DNA from 2 places in the Streptomyces endophyticus genome. Region 2 is predicted to be linked to the other one. Evidence: riboswitches for the same ligand, from Rfam matches in the RefSeq annotation. Region 2 holds a riboswitch; the other holds the start of a gene.
The links. A riboswitch is a leader RNA that binds a small molecule or an ion and turns the genes downstream of it on or off. The one in region 2 is predicted to bind thiamine pyrophosphate.
Positions count from the first base shown of each region.

Region 1: another riboswitch for thiamine pyrophosphate. It lies ahead of OKJ99_RS08655 (purine-cytosine permease family protein); the one in region 2 lies ahead of thiO (glycine oxidase ThiO).

Region 1 is NZ_JAOZYC010000057.1:141,766-149,085, reverse strand. It holds partial or broken gene OKJ99_RS08660 (hydroxyethylthiazole kinase) at 1-274, opposite strand, end outside; gene OKJ99_RS08655 (purine-cytosine permease family protein) at 326-1,726, opposite strand; TPP riboswitch at 1,716-1,810, opposite strand; gene OKJ99_RS08650 (family 2B encapsulin nanocompartment shell protein) at 2,225-3,643, shown strand; gene OKJ99_RS08645 (family 2 encapsulin nanocompartment cargo protein terpene cyclase) at 3,697-4,941, shown strand; gene OKJ99_RS08640 (geranyl diphosphate 2-C-methyltransferase) at 4,958-5,845, shown strand; gene OKJ99_RS08635 (hypothetical protein) at 6,015-7,112, shown strand; gene OKJ99_RS08630 (DUF3291 domain-containing protein) at 7,275-7,320, shown strand, end outside.
Region 2 is NZ_JAOZYC010000132.1:71,986-79,305, forward strand. It holds gene OKJ99_RS23195 (hypothetical protein) at 1-504, opposite strand, end outside; gene metF (methylenetetrahydrofolate reductase [NAD(P)H]) at 550-1,470, opposite strand; gene thiE (thiamine phosphate synthase) at 1,576-2,223, opposite strand; gene OKJ99_RS23210 (Rv2175c family DNA-binding protein) at 2,304-2,669, opposite strand; gene OKJ99_RS23215 (NAD(P)/FAD-dependent oxidoreductase) at 2,754-3,995, opposite strand; gene OKJ99_RS23220 (hypothetical protein) at 4,115-4,462, opposite strand; TPP riboswitch at 4,515-4,628, shown strand; gene thiO (glycine oxidase ThiO) at 4,635-5,813, shown strand; gene thiS (sulfur carrier protein ThiS) at 5,810-6,010, shown strand; gene OKJ99_RS23235 (thiazole synthase) at 6,018-6,830, shown strand; gene pknB (Stk1 family PASTA domain-containing Ser/Thr kinase) at 6,967-7,320, shown strand, end outside.

The DNA of each region.
Region 1 (7,320 bases), on a different contig from region 2:
GCGCCGCCTCGGGCATGGCGGCGCGCTGTTCGGCGCGCGGGGTGCCCAGGTTGACCAGCACGCCGGAGGCGACGCGGGCGAAGGGCCCCGCCTCGTCCGGGATGTCGACCATGGCGGGCGCGGCGCCCACCGCGAGCAGGACGTTGGCGGTGAACCCGGTCACCACCGCGTTGGTCAGGCACTGCACCAGCGGTGCTTCGCTCTGTACGCGCCCGAGCGCCCGCGCCGCGAAGGCGACGAGGTCGTCGGGGCATCCGGGGGACGTCTGAGGCATGGGGTGACTCCAAGTACAGGAGGTGCGAGGTGCGAGGGCTCGTACGGCAGGTCAGGCGCGTATCCGCAGCCGCAGCGGCGCGTACACGGCGGCGGCCACGAGGAACGCCACGTAGTACGAGACGTCCGCGCCGTGCAGGGCTTCCGCCACCGGCCCCACGTACAGGCTGGTGTCCATGAACGGGACCGCCGCGGCGAAGGCCGCCGCGAAGGCCAGCAGGGCGGGCCAGGCGGGCTGACGTCGCTCCCGCTCGGCGGCGAGATCGATCGGTGCGCCGGCCCGCGCCCTGGCCCGCGCGCGCCAGTCGACGAGGACGATCGCCACGAAGCCAGGGATCCAGTACCCGACGAACAGCAGCACATTCTGGAACCGCGCGGTGGTGTCGGCGGCGTGCATCCACAGGACGAGCGGGAAGCCGAGCGCGGCGGCGAGGGCGGCGGCCAGCGGGCGCGGTATGCGCACGCCGATGGTCTGCAGGGCGAGCGAGCCGCTGTAGTCGTTCATGGCGTTGCTGCACAGTGCGGCCAGTGCCACCGCGAGCAGCCCGAATCCGCCGACCGCTCCCCCTCCGAGGATCTTGTAGACCCCGGCCGCCGTCTGGTCGGTGAGCACGGAGGCGCCCCACAGCCCGAGCGCCTGGACGGCCACGAACGACACCAGCAGGCCGAGCAGCGTGTACCAGAACATGCGGGTACGGGAGGTGGTGGCGGGCAGGTAGCGGCTGAAGTCGCTGGCGTACGGCGCCCAGGACAGGCTGAGGCTGAGTGCGATGGTGCTGGTCAGGACGAACGCGCCGAGGCGGTCGGCGCCGTGCACGGAGCCGTGGGCGGCGGGGTGCACACCGTCGAGCAGCCGCCAGGCGATCAGCGCGAACGCGGCGCCGAGCACGAAGGTCATGACGATCTGCAACCGGTGGATGGCCTCGTAGCCGAAGACACCGAGCAGCCCCTGGGCGAGCAGCATGACGAGGACGCCGACCCAGAACGGCCAGCCGAACAGCCGGGCCAGCGCGTCACCGCCGAACAGGCCGATCAGCGCGTCCCAGGCGATGGACGACAGCCACTGCAACACGCCAGGCAGCACGACTCCGCGCCCGAACGCGAGCCCGGCCAGCGGCAGTTGCCCCGCCCCGGTCCTGCTCCCCCACGTCCCCAGGTAGGCGGTCGGCACAGCGCCGACGAGGGTGCCGAGGACGACGGCGGCGAGCGCGGTGGTGAAGTCGAGTCCGAGCGCGATGCCGACGGTGCCGGTGAAGACACCGGTCATCGTCAGGTTCGGGGCGAACCACACGGTGAACAGGCGCCCGGCCCCGCCGTAGCGGTTGCCCTCGGGGACCGGCTCGATGCCGTGCCCCTCGATGCCGAGGTCGCCGGGTGCCGCGGGCATCCGCCCGTCGAAGGCGCCGCCCTCGCGGTCGGCAGGCAGGTCACTGGAAACATGCGCCACAGGCATGAGACATCCCTCCGCCAGTACGAACTGGTTCAGGTTCGACGGGTGTGTTCTCAGCCCTTGGGTGGGGCACCCCGTGTCCGGTTACGGCGGCAAGGGTAACGCGGCGGCCTTGGGTGGCGCGCGGGTGGGTTCCGGTTCCGCCGCACCGCCCTCTACCTTGCCGGGCACCAGGTCCGCAATGCGGACCCGAGGTCGCAGGTGGCCGACTTCCGTCGGGTTTACGGCGCCGCGACGCCCGCTGCCCGCACGGGCCAGGGCCGACGTCCGCTCGGACGCCTCGTGAAATCCGGCCGAGTTCCGTCGATCCCCCGCAAACACCGCGCGGACTTGATCATCGCATCGAGCGAATGTCGCCGACTTCCCTGGGTCCGGCGGGCGATGCGGACCTTACGGTGATGCTGGATCTGGACGCATTACCTCCGAATTGTTCACCTTTCCTTCTTCTGTCCCGTCGCAACGGGCATGCGCGCTTTCGCCCGACCAAGGAGAGCTCACCCGATGACAGTCGACTCGACCACCCCGGACACCGCGACGGCCCTGCTCAAGCAGACCAGTCTCGGCACGGCGGCCGCCCGCAATCTCGCCACCACCACCAAGTCCGCCCCGCAGATGCAGGAGATCACCTCGCGGTGGCTGCTGCGCATGCTGCCCTGGGTGGAGACCAAGGGCGGCGTCTACCGGGTGAACCGCCGCCTGACCTACACCGTCGGCGACGGGACCATCGAGTTCATCCAGGACGGCTCCGACGTCCGGGTGATCCCCCGCGAACTCGGGGAACTGGCGCTGCTGCGCGGCTTCGACGACGTCGACGTGCTGACCGCCATCGCCGACCGGTGCGAGCAGCGCGACTTCCGGGCCGGCGAGACGCTGGTCGAGCGCGGGGCGCCCGCGGACCGGCTGCACTTGATCGCCCATGGCCGTGTCAGCCAGTTCTCCGAGGGCGGCTACGGCGACGAGGTGGCACTCGACGTGCTCGCCGACGGCGACCGCTTCGGGGACCACGCACTCCTTGACGATGACGCCCGCTGGGAGCAGACCGCGGTCGCCGAGACGGCGGGCACCCTGCTCACCCTCTCGCGCTCCGACTTCGCGGCCGTACTGTCCGCCGCGCCGCCCCTCCAGGCGCACATCGAAGAGTTCAAGTCGCTCGCGGGCCGGGGCCAGAACCACCGCGGCGAGGCGGAGATCCCGATGTCGGCGGGGCACGTGGGCGAGCACGAGCTGCCCGGCGCGTTCGTCGACTACGAGGCGAGGCCGCGGGAGTACGAGCTCTCGGCCGCGCAGACGATCCTGCGGGTCCACACCAGGGTCGCCGACCTCTACAACGAGCCGATGAACCAGACCAAGGAGCAACTGAGGCTCACCGTCGAGGCGTTGCGCGAGCGCCAGGAGCACGAGCTGGTCAACAACCGGGAGTTCGGCCTGCTCCACAACGCCGACTTCAAGCAGCGCCTCCAGCCGCACTCGGGACCGCCCACGCCGGACGACCTGGACGAGCTGCTCTGTCGCCGCCGCGGCTCGAAGTTCTTCCTGGCCCACCCCCGCACCATCGCGGCGATGGGACGCGAGTTCAACGCGCGCGGGCTGTATCCGGACCACGTCGACCTCGGCGGCCAGCAGGTCCCGGCCTGGCGCGGGGTGCCGATCCTGCCCTGCAACAAGATCCCGGTCACCAAGGAACGCACCAGCTCGATCCTCTGCATGCGTACCGGCGAGGACAACCAGGGTGTCATCGGCCTGCACCAGACCGGGCTGCCGGACGAGTACGAGCCGGGGCTCTCGGTCCGGTTCATGGGCGTCGACGAGCAGGCCATCACCAAGTACCTCGTCAGCACCTACTACTCCGCCGCGATCCTCGTGCCGGACGCGGTCGGTGTGCTGGAGAACGTGCAGATCGGCCGCTGGCCCAGCAGGTAGCGGGTCAGGACCGCCGCCGCCCACCCCACCAAGGAGCCCTCAAGGAGACATGGATGCCCCCGCCTGAGCCGACACCTCCGCAGTCGAGCCTGCCGGAAGCGGCCTCCCGCTTCGGGGCGCAGGTCCTGGCCGACGCCGCGGCCCGCGCCCGTGACATCGGCGCCGTCACGGGCGGCCCGCCGCGTGTGCCATCGCCGGCGGTCGAAGTCCCCTCCACGAGCGCCGACTTGGGGCGGTTGCTGCGCGGGCCCAGCGGCCTCGGCACGGCGGGCCTGCGGCTGACTCCGCGGGAGGAGCCGGCGACAGGTGCCACCGAGAAGGGCCGACCCGTTCCCGGCCTGTACCACCACCCGGCGCCCGACCCCGATCCCGTACGGGTCGCGGAGGTCAGCCGCCGGATCAAGTCCTGGGCGATGGACGAGGTCGACCTGTATCCGGACGACTGGGAGGAGCAGTTCGACGGATTCTCCGTGGGCAGCTACATGGTCGGCTGCCACCCCGACGCACCCACCGTCGACCACGTCATGATCGCCACCCGGCTGATGATGGCGGAGAACGCGCTGGACGACTGCTACTGCGAGGACCACGGGGGCTCGCCCGTCGGCCTCGGCTCACGACTCCTGCTCGCACACACCACCCTCGACCCGCTGTACACGACGCGGGAGTACCAGCCGCAGTGGGCCGAGTCGCTGTACGCGGACGCGCCCCGGCGCGCGTACCGCTCCGCCATGGAGTACTTCGTCCAGGCGAGCAGCGCCTCCCAGGCCGACCGCTACCGGCACGACATGGCCCGCCTGCACATGGGCTACCTCGCCGAGGCGGCCTGGTCCGAGCACGACCACGTACCGGAGGTGTGGGAGTACCTGGCGATGCGCCAGTTCAACAACTTCCGCCCCTGCCCGACCATCACCGACACCGTCGGCGGCTACGAACTGCCGGCGGACCTGCACGCCCTGCCGGACATGCAGAAGGTCATCGCGCTCGCGGGGAACGCGACGACCATCGTCAACGACCTGTACTCGTACACGAAGGAACTCGACGCTCCCGGGCGGCACTTGAACCTGCCGGTCGTGATCGCGGAACGCGAGGACCTGTCCGACAAGGAGGCCTACCTCAAGTCGGTCGAGGTCCACAACGAACTCATGCACGCCTTCGAGACAGAGGCCGCGGCCCTGGCCGCCGCCTGCCCGCTCCCGAACGTCCAGCGCTTCCTGCGGGGCGTCGCGGCGTGGGTCGACGGCAACCACCAGTGGCACCAGAACAACACCTACCGCTACAGCCTGCCCGACTTCTGGTAAGAGATAGGACTCATCAGTGACCAGCACCGAACTCACCGCCACGGCCCCCAGCACCTCCCCGTACATCCCCGAGCCGGCGACCCCCTACCAGGAGGACATCGCCCGCTACTGGGACGGCGAGGCCCGGCCGGTCAATCTGCGGCTCGGCGATGTCGACGGTCTGTACCACCACCACTACGGCATCGGCGCGGTCGACCACTCCGCGCTCGGTGACGGAGCGGGTGAAGCGAGCGAGCAGAAGCTGATCGCCGAGCTGCACCGCCTTGAGTCGGCGCAGGCCTCGTACCTGCTCGGGAACCTCGGCGACATCGGACGCGACGACACCCTGGTGGACGCCGGCTGCGGCCGCGGCGGCTCGATGGTGATGGCGCACCGGCGCTTCGGGAGCAGGGTCGAGGGGGTCACACTCTCGGCAAAGCAGGCCGACTTCGCCAACGGGCGGGCCGCGGAACTCGGCATCCAGGACCACGTCAGGGCACGTGTCTGCAACATGCTGGACACCCCGTTCGAGACCGGGCAGATCTCGGCGTCGTGGAACAACGAGTCGACCATGTACGTCGACCTGCACGACCTGTTCGCCGAGCACTCCCGCATCCTGGAGGTCGGTGGCCGCTATGTCACCATCACCGGCTGCTGGAACCCGCGGTACGGCCAGCCCTCGAAGTGGGTGTCTCAGATCAACGCACACTTCGAGTGCAACATCCACTCGCGCCGGGAGTACCTGCGCGCGATGGCCGACAACCGCCTCGTGCCGCAGACCGTCATCGACCTCACGCCCGACACCCTCCCGTACTGGGAGCTGCGGGCCACGTCGTCGCTGGTCACGGGCATCGAGGACGCGTTCATCAACTCGTACAGGGACGGCTCGTTCCAGTACCTGCTGATCGCGGCGGACCGCGTCTGACCGTCCGCTGAACGTCTGTTGACCACCGGGGAGGGGCCGTTCCTGAACGGCCCCTCCCCCTTCGGTGTCGCCCGGCGTTCGTGCCTGTGCCATCATCCGTCGACGGCGGCCTGCCCTGGGGAGGGACCGGCCGCCACGGCAAACCGCACGGCACAAGGGGAGTTCACGGGTGAATTCGGGTGGGGATCACGGCAGTTCGTCGCTGTCGGACGAGGATTGGGAGCGCTTCCTCCAGGAGTCCGAGGACGGTGTGCGGGACGCGCCGAAGGAGCCGTCCGCGCGCGCCCGCATGGTGACGCGCCGCTTGCGGGAGGAGGACGCACGGCCCGAGCCATGGCGTTCGCACCAGCCGCCCCGGCCGCGCCGCCGCACGGGCTGGTACGCGCTCGGTCTGGTGGCGGCACTGGCCGTGGTGGTCGTGGCACTCGCCCCGGGGCGGGTGCCGGACTGGTTCACAGGCGACTCCGGCGCGGCGACACCACTCGCCGCGGAGACCGCCCGCCCCACGGCGCCGCCGCCGGGTGAGGCGGCCGCGCGCCCCACGCTGGACGAGCCGTTCAGAGGCTCCCCCGCAGCGCGCTGGGCCTCCGGGACGGCCGGGATCACGCTGCCCGCGGCCCGGGCCACCGGCTGGATGAGCAGGACACAGGTCGCTCGGGCCCTCGAACGGTCCCGGGACTTCCTCGCCGCGTCCAGCCTGGACCCCGGAGTGCTGCGCGGCGAACACCCCTCCGAGGCCATCGCCCTCATCAACCCCCACCAGCCGAAGGAACGCTCCTTCCTGGACCGGTCCCTGAGCAGGCCGAGCGAGAAGTACAACCCGCTCGTGCTGTTCAGCCGCTTCGACACATTGAAGGCGGAGCTGGTCGGCGACGTGGTCAAGACCCGCGGCCGGGTCACGTACGGCGAGGGCGACAAGGGCGCGCTGAGAGTCACCACCGACGTCACGTACGTGTACCCGGTCATGAGCCCGGAGGCGGGCGACGACCGTGTCACGCGCGTCATCGTCCGCCGCGAAGTGGTGATGAACTGGCCCGACCCGGCACGGGTGATCACCGAGCCGGGCACCTTCTCGGTCGTCTCGAACCGCGTGGACACCACCAACGCCGGCTGCGACACCTACACCGGCTACCTCACCCCGTCCTTCGCCGCCGACCTCGGCTCCGGCGACGGCGCCGTGGTCGATCCGTACGACCGGAGCACCGCGATGGACGAGCGGGCGGAAGCCGCCGGGGACGAGAGGTGCGGGACCGCTACGCGGTCGTGAACCGGGGCACGCGACACCGGCGACGCCGGGCCCGATTTCCCGAAGGGGACCGTACAAGAGGGCACTTGGGCAGGGAAAACGCAACGTCGACATCGCTCGCCCGGGCAGCTACCTTCATCCAGTCCTCGGTGGTCGGTCACGCCCCACGAACGGGAGAGACGCATGCCCCAGCTTGCTCTGTACACATTTGGCGTCCTGAAGTCACCCC
Region 2 (7,320 bases):
GTAGTCCTGCATCCCGGGTGCCGCCTGGGCGGTCTGGGCGTACGCCGCGTCCTGGTAGACGCCGTACTGGCTGGTGTCGTCGGGCATCGGCTCGGGGGCGTACACCGCCGTGCTCTCGGCCGCCGACTCCGGGACCGGCGCGTACTCCTGCCGGGCCGGCTCGAACTCCAGGTCCGAGACCTGGAGGGTCGGGTCCTGGTGCAGCTCCTCCCCGGAGCGGCGCTTACGGTCGACGCCCGGGACGCCCGGCACGCCCTTGAGCGACCAGCCCGCGGCGAAACCGCGGCGGAACGACAGCGTGACGTACGTCTGCCCGATCGCGAACGCGATGGCCCCGGCCCCGATGACGTACACCGAAGGCATCAGGACACCGAGCACGACTCCGAGGAAGCCGCCGAAGGCCAGCAGCCGCCAGCGCAGCCGTGCCTTGTACTGCAGCAGGACCTCACCGAGGAGCCACAGTGCCACCAGTCCGAACGCGACATAGAGGACCGCCCAGCCCATGTACGCCCCTCTCGTACGGCCGTAGCCCTTGTGGGTACGGCGAAATCAGCCCCGCTCGTGGTGCAGGTCCAGGTTCTCGTAAATCTCCAACGTCGCCGTGGAGTTGTTGAGGGTAATGAAGTGCAGACCCGGCACTCCCTCGTCAAGCAGCTTGGCGCAAAACTCCGTAGCGAACTCGATGCCAATGGAGCGTACAGCGGCTGGATCGTCTTTTGCTGTGAGGATTCGCTCTTTCAACTCCGGAGGGAAGTCCGCGTTGCTCAACTTGGGCAGGCGTTCGAGCATGCGCACACTCGTCACCGGCATGCATTCCGGGATGATCGGCGTCTCGCAGCCGGCCGCGGCGACCTTGTCGCGCAGCCGCAGATACTCCTCCGGGTTGAAGAACATCTGCGTGATCGCGTAATCGGCGCCCGCACGGCACTTGTCGACGAAGTGCCGCACGTCGGAGTCCCAGTCCGCCGAGCGCGGGTGCATCGAGGGGAATGCCGCGACGCCGACGCAGAAGTCCCCGGACTCCTTGATCAATTCAACGAGTTCGGCCGCGTACGTGAGGCCTTCGGGGTGCGAGATCCAGTCACCCATGGGGTCGCCGGGCGGGTCACCGCGCACCGCGAGCATGTTCCGGATCCCGGCGTCGGCGTACTGGCCGATGATGTTGCGCAGTTCGGCGACCGAGTGTTCGACGGCCGTGATGTGGGCCACCGGCGTCAGCGTCGTGTCGGCGACGATCTGCTGTGTCTCCTTGACGGTGCCCGCGCGCGTGGAGCCGCCGGCGCCGTACGTCACGGAGACGAAGTCGGGTGAGACCGCCTCGACCCTGCGCAGGGCGTTCCACAGGTTGCGCTCGCCCTTCGGGGTCTTCGGCGCGGAGAACTCGAACGAAAAAGCCGTCTTGCCGGGCGCGAGCATGTCGCGCACGGTGCGGGCACGATCAGTCCTGGTGGAAGCAGTACCTAGGGCCATACGGGCAGGTTACTGACCGATATCCAAAGCCCCTAATCCCCGTCCACCTTGCGGACAGGCGGGCGGGACGGCCGTTACCGGCGGGTTCCTCCGGGATCGCGCAGGTCACACGGCGCGCAGGCGCTTCGCGAACTCGGCCGCCGCGGCGGCCGGATCGTCGGCCTCCGTGATGGCCCGGACGACGACGGCCCTGCGGGCGCCGGCCTCCAGCACCTCGTCCAGATTCGTCAGGTCGATGCCGCCGATCGCGAACCAGGGGCGGTCCGTGTCCAGGCCCGCCGTGTAGCGCACCAGGTCAAGGCCGGGGGCGTACCGCCCGGGCTTGGTCGGGGTCGGCCAGCAGGGGCCCGTGCAGAAGTAGTCCACACCCTCCTGGACGGCGGCCGCGGCGGCCTCGTCCGCGGCGTGCGTGGAGCGGCCGATGAGCACGTCCTCGCCGAGGACGGCGCGGGCCGCGGGGACCGGCAGGTCGCCCTGGCCCAGGTGCAGCACGTCCGAGCGGGTCGCGTGGGCGACGTCCGCGCGGTCGTTCACCGCGAACAGCTTGCCGTGCCGGCGGGCGGCCTCGGCGAACACCTGGAGGTGCTCCAGCTCCTCGCCGGCCTCCATGCCCTTGTCGCGCAGCTGCACGATGTCGACGCCGCCGGCCAGCACGGCGTCGAGGAACTCCGGCAGATCGCCCTGGCGCCTGCGCGCGTCGGTGCACAGGTAGAGCCGCGCGTCGGCGAGCAGTGCGCGCCTGGAGTCCGCCATGAAGTCCCCCCGTGGGTCGTGCGGTGTCGGTGGCGTGCGCACCACGAGGGTCGCGGTGCGCACGCCGGACGGTTGTCAGGTCAGACGGCGAGCGCCTGGGCGCGACGCTTCACCTCCGTGCCGCGATTCTCGCTCAAGGCCTGCGCGGGCGTGCCCGGCAGGGTCGGGTCGGGGGTGAAGAGCCACTCCAGCATCTCTGCGTCGCTGAAGCCGTCGTCCCTCAGAACCGTCAGGAGGCCGACGAGCCCCTTGACGATCTTGTCGCCGTCGATGAAGGCGGCGGGCACGTGCAATGCCCTGTTCTCACCGCGGCGCACGGCGATCAGCTGGCCTTCCTTGACCAGCTGCCGCACGCGCGTCACCTCGACATCGAGGTGTTCCGCGATGTCGGGGAGGTTGAGCCAGGCAGGGACGAGAGCATCGATCTTTGCGTCAATCTCGGTCACAGGACAAGCGTGCCATCCCGGACTGACACTCGGAAGCCGGGCCGGTGCGGATGGGCCACGACTCCTCCCGTTTGCCCCCGTCTGTCACGCCTTGGGTGCCACCGCGGACTTCAGCGGGCGGGCCGGATCCGCGAGGAGCTCCGGGTCGAGCACGGTCCCCGCCTGGATGAGCTTGCGCCCCTGGGCCAGGTCACGCGGCTTCCCGACGGCGAGGACCGCCACCAGGGCACCGTCCCGCAGCCAGCACACCGACCAGGCGGCACCGGCGGGGTCGCCGCGCCACACCGTCGCGTCGGCGCCCGCGTGGTGCCCGGCGTACTGCACGAACCGGCCGAACTGCTCGGACCAGAAATAGGGCACCGGGTCGTACACCGCCGGGGTCTCGCCGACGATGTTCGCCGCCACCGTGCGCGGCCCCTGCAGCGCGTTGTCCCAGTGGTGGACCATGAGGCGCTCTCCGTAGCGCGCCGAGGGGAACGAGGAGCAGTCCCCCACCGCGTACACGTCGGGCACGGAGGTGCGCAGCCCGTCGTCCGCGAGGACCTCGCGGTGGGCGCCCAGCTCGATGCCGGAGCCGGCCAGCCAGCGGGTGGCGGGGCGGGCTCCGATGCCGACGACGACGGCTCCCGCGGGCAGCCGCGTGCCGTCGTCGAGGACCACGACGCCGGGCTCGACGCGCTCCACGCGCGCGCTGGTGCGCAGCCGGGCTCCGGCGTCGGCGTACCAGGTAGCCATGGGGGCGGCGATCTCGGCGGGCAGCGCCCCGGCCAGCGGCCGCTCGGCGGCCTCCACCACCGTGACCCGGCAGCCGGCCTCACGGGCCGCGGTGGCGAACTCGGCGCCGATCCAGCCGGCGCCCACGACCACCACGTCCTGCTGCCCGGCGAGGACGGGCCGCAGCCGCTCGGCGTCGTCGAGCGTGCGCAGCAGGTGCACTCCGGGGGCGGATCGCGCGCCCGGCAGCTGGACGGGTTCGGCGCCGGTCGCGACGACCAGCACGTCGTACGGGACCGGCCCTTCGGCCGTGTCCAGCTCGTGGTCACCGGGCCGCAGCCCCGTCACCTCGCGGCCCAGCTCCAGGGAGACGCCGAGCGCCTCGAAGTCCACGTCGAAGGCCGAGCCCTCGGCCTTGCCGAGCAGCACCGCCTTGGACAGCGGAGGCCGGTCGTACGGCTGGTGGGGTTCGGCGCCGAGCAGCGTGACAGCGCCGGTGAAGCCCTGTTCGCGCAGCGCGACGGCGGTCTGCACACCGGCCATGCCCGCGCCCACGATGACGACGTTCCGCTGCCCCGAAGGCGCTCCGCTCCCGCTCCGCTGCTCACTCACGGGATCACTTTAGGCACCTGATCTTGCGTCAGTCAGCGGCCTGGGCCACTCCCGCGCCGTGACGTCCTGCACATGTGCCAGCGGTTTATCGATCAAGGAAAAGGGCGCCGCTCCGGCGTTCATGCCGGTCCGGCGAGCTCCTCGACCACGCTGGTGCCGCTGCCCTGCTGCGACTCCCACTCCCAGGTCTCGTCGAGGCGCACCCGGCCGTCGGGGAGCTCGGACACGGTCGAGACGCAGTGCCCGGAGGAGGTGGTTCCGTCGGTCTTCAGCTGGACGTAGCGGAAGTCGATCCGGTCCCCGGCGCGCGTGCCCACGAGGTGCCCCTCCACGACATCGCCGCCTACGTAGGCGGCGGAAATACGGCCGTCCCGCTCCCGGTACGTGAAGCGGGTCCGCGTGCCCACCTGCCCCGGGGCCTGGTCGGCGACAGGGGACAGAACAAGACCGTCGAGAGAACGGGCCACGGGCTGAGACTCCCTTACTGGAGGCCATGGTGAACGGCTAGGGTGGCCAACGTAGAGCACTCGCGGGAGCCCGTACGCAGCGGGCTGAGAGGGAGGCTGGAGCGGCCTTCGACCGTACGAACCTGATCCGGGTCATACCGGCGAAGGGAGGGGCTTGACGCCCATGTCGTCCATGCCTTCAACGCACCCCGTCCACCCGCACACCTGCGACGTCCTTGTCGTCGGTGGCGGCATCATCGGTCTGGTCACCGCCTGGCGGGCCGCGCAGCGCGGCCTGTCCGTCGCGGTCGCGGACCCCGAACCCGGCGGCGGGGCCGCCCAGGTGGCGGCCGGAATGCTGGCCGCCGTCACCGAACTCCACCACGGCGAGCAGACGTTGCTCGGCCTGAACCTCGCCTCCGCACGCCGCTACCCGGACTTCGCGGCCGAGTTGTCGGAGGCCACCGGGCAGGACCTCGGCTACCGCGCGTGCGGCACGCTCGCGGTCGCGCTCGACGCCGACGACCGCGCCCACCTGCGCGAACTGCACGCGCTGCAAACGAAGTCGGGGCTCGAGTCCGAGTGGCTCTCGGGCCGCGACTGCCGCCGCCTGGAGCCGATGCTCGCCCCGGGCGTGCGCGGCGGACTGCGCGTCGACGGGGACCACCAGATCGACCCGAGAAGGCTCGCGAGCGCCCTCGTGACGGCCTGTGAGCGCTCCGGCGTGACCTTCCACCGGTCGTGGGCCGAGAGGCTCTGTGTCGTCCGCGACCGGGCGCGCGGCGCGGTCCTCGCCGACGGCACCGAACTCGCCGCGGAACAGGTGGTGCTGGCCGCGGGCAGCCGCGGCGGACAGCTCGCGGGCGTGCCCGACGCGGTGCTGCCGCCGGTGCGCCCCGTCAAGGGCCAGGTGCTGCGCCTGACGGTGCCGAAGCGGTACGCGCCCTTCCTCAGCCGCACGGTCCGGGCGGTCGTGCGCGGCGGCAACCTCTACCTGGTGCCGCGCGTCAACGGCGAACTCGTGGTGGGCGCGACCAGCGAGGAACTCGGCTGGGACACCACGGTCACCGCGGGAGGCGTCTACGAACTCCTGCGGGACGCCCACGAACTCGTCCCCGGCATCACCGAACTCCCGCTCACCGAGACCCGCGCGGGCCTGCGCCCCGGCTCCCCCGACAACGCCCCGCTCCTGGGACCGACCGCCCTGCCCGGCCTCCTCCTGGCGACCGGCCACTACCGCAACGGCGTGCTCCTGACGCCGATCACCGGCGACACCATGGCGCACGTCCTGACCACCGGTGAACTCCCTGAAGAGGCCCGCCCGTTCACGCCGAAACGCTTCGGCACCGCCCTCGTGGAGCAGCCCGTATGAACGTCCACGTCAATGGCGAGCCGCGCACGGTGACCGCGGGCATCACGCTCGACCTCCTGGTCACCACGCTCACCACCGCGCCCGGGGGCGTCGCCGCCGCCCTCAACGAAACCGTCGTCCCCCGCACCCAATGGCCCGCCACGGCGCTCTCCGAAGGAGACCGCGTCGAGGTCCTCACGGCCGTACAAGGAGGCTGAACCGTCCATGGCCGACGACACTTTCGTCCTCGGGGGCGACCCGTACTCCTCGCGCCTGATCATGGGCACGGGCGGAGCACCCAGCCTCGACGTCCTGGAGCGCTCCCTGGTGGCCTCCGGAACCGAACTCACCACCGTGGCGATGCGCCGCGTGGACGCGAGCGTGCACGGCTCGGTGCTCTCCGTCCTGGAAAAACTCAACATACGGGTGCTGCCCAACACGGCCGGCTGCTTCACCGCGGGAGAGGCCGTACTGACGGCCCGCCTCGCGCGCGAGGCACTCGGCACGGGCCTGGTGAAGCTGGAGGTCATCGCCGACGAGCGCACCCTGCTGCCCGATCCGATCGAGCTGCTCGACGCCGCGGAGACGCTGGTGGACGACGGCTTCACGGTCCTGCCCTACACGAACGACGACCCGGTTCTGGCCCGCAAGCTGGAGGACGTCGGCTGTGCGGCGATCATGCCGCTCGGCTCCCCCATCGGCTCCGGGCTCGGCATCCGCAACCCGCACAACTTCCAGCTGATCACCGAGCACGCGCGCGTACCGGTGATCCTGGACGCGGGCGCCGGCACGGCATCCGATGTGGCACTCGCCATGGAACTCGGCTGCGCGGGTGTGATGCTCGCCTCGGCGGTGACCCGCGCGCAGGAGCCCGTCCTGATGGCCGAGGGCATGCGGCACGCGGTGGAGGCGGGCCGCTTCGCGTACCGGGCCGGGCGCATCCCGAAGCGGCACTTTGCGGAGGCGTCGTCTCCTGCGGAGGGGCGGGCGGTGCTTGATCCGGAGCGCCCGGCGTTCTCGGCGGCCCGCACCGTGTGACGGACACGGGGCTCTGCCCCGGACCCGCGCCTCAACCGCCGGCGGGGCTTGAGAGTGGTCACAGCTGTGCTGCAGGACGGGCCCAGTCCTGCGGCACGGAAGCTGCGTGTCGGTGACTCCTCGTACACTCGCCTGCGTGGACACGACCCTTCAGGACCCGTTGCTCGGGCACGTGCTCGACGGCCGGTACCGCGTCGACGCACGCATCGCGGTCGGCGGGATGGCCACGGTCTACCGGGCCGTGGACACCCGCCTCGACCGCGTGCTCGCGCTCAAGGTGATGCACCCCTCGCTGGCCGCCGACGCCTCGTTCGTGGACCGTTTCATCCGCGAGGCCAAGTCGGTGGCCCGCCTCTCGCACCCCAACGTCGTGGGGGTGTACGACCAGGGCACCGACGGCGCGTACGTGTATCTGGCGATGGAGTACGTGGCCGGCTGCACCCTGCGTGACGTACTGCGCGACCGGGGAGCGCTGCGGCCCCGCGCCGCC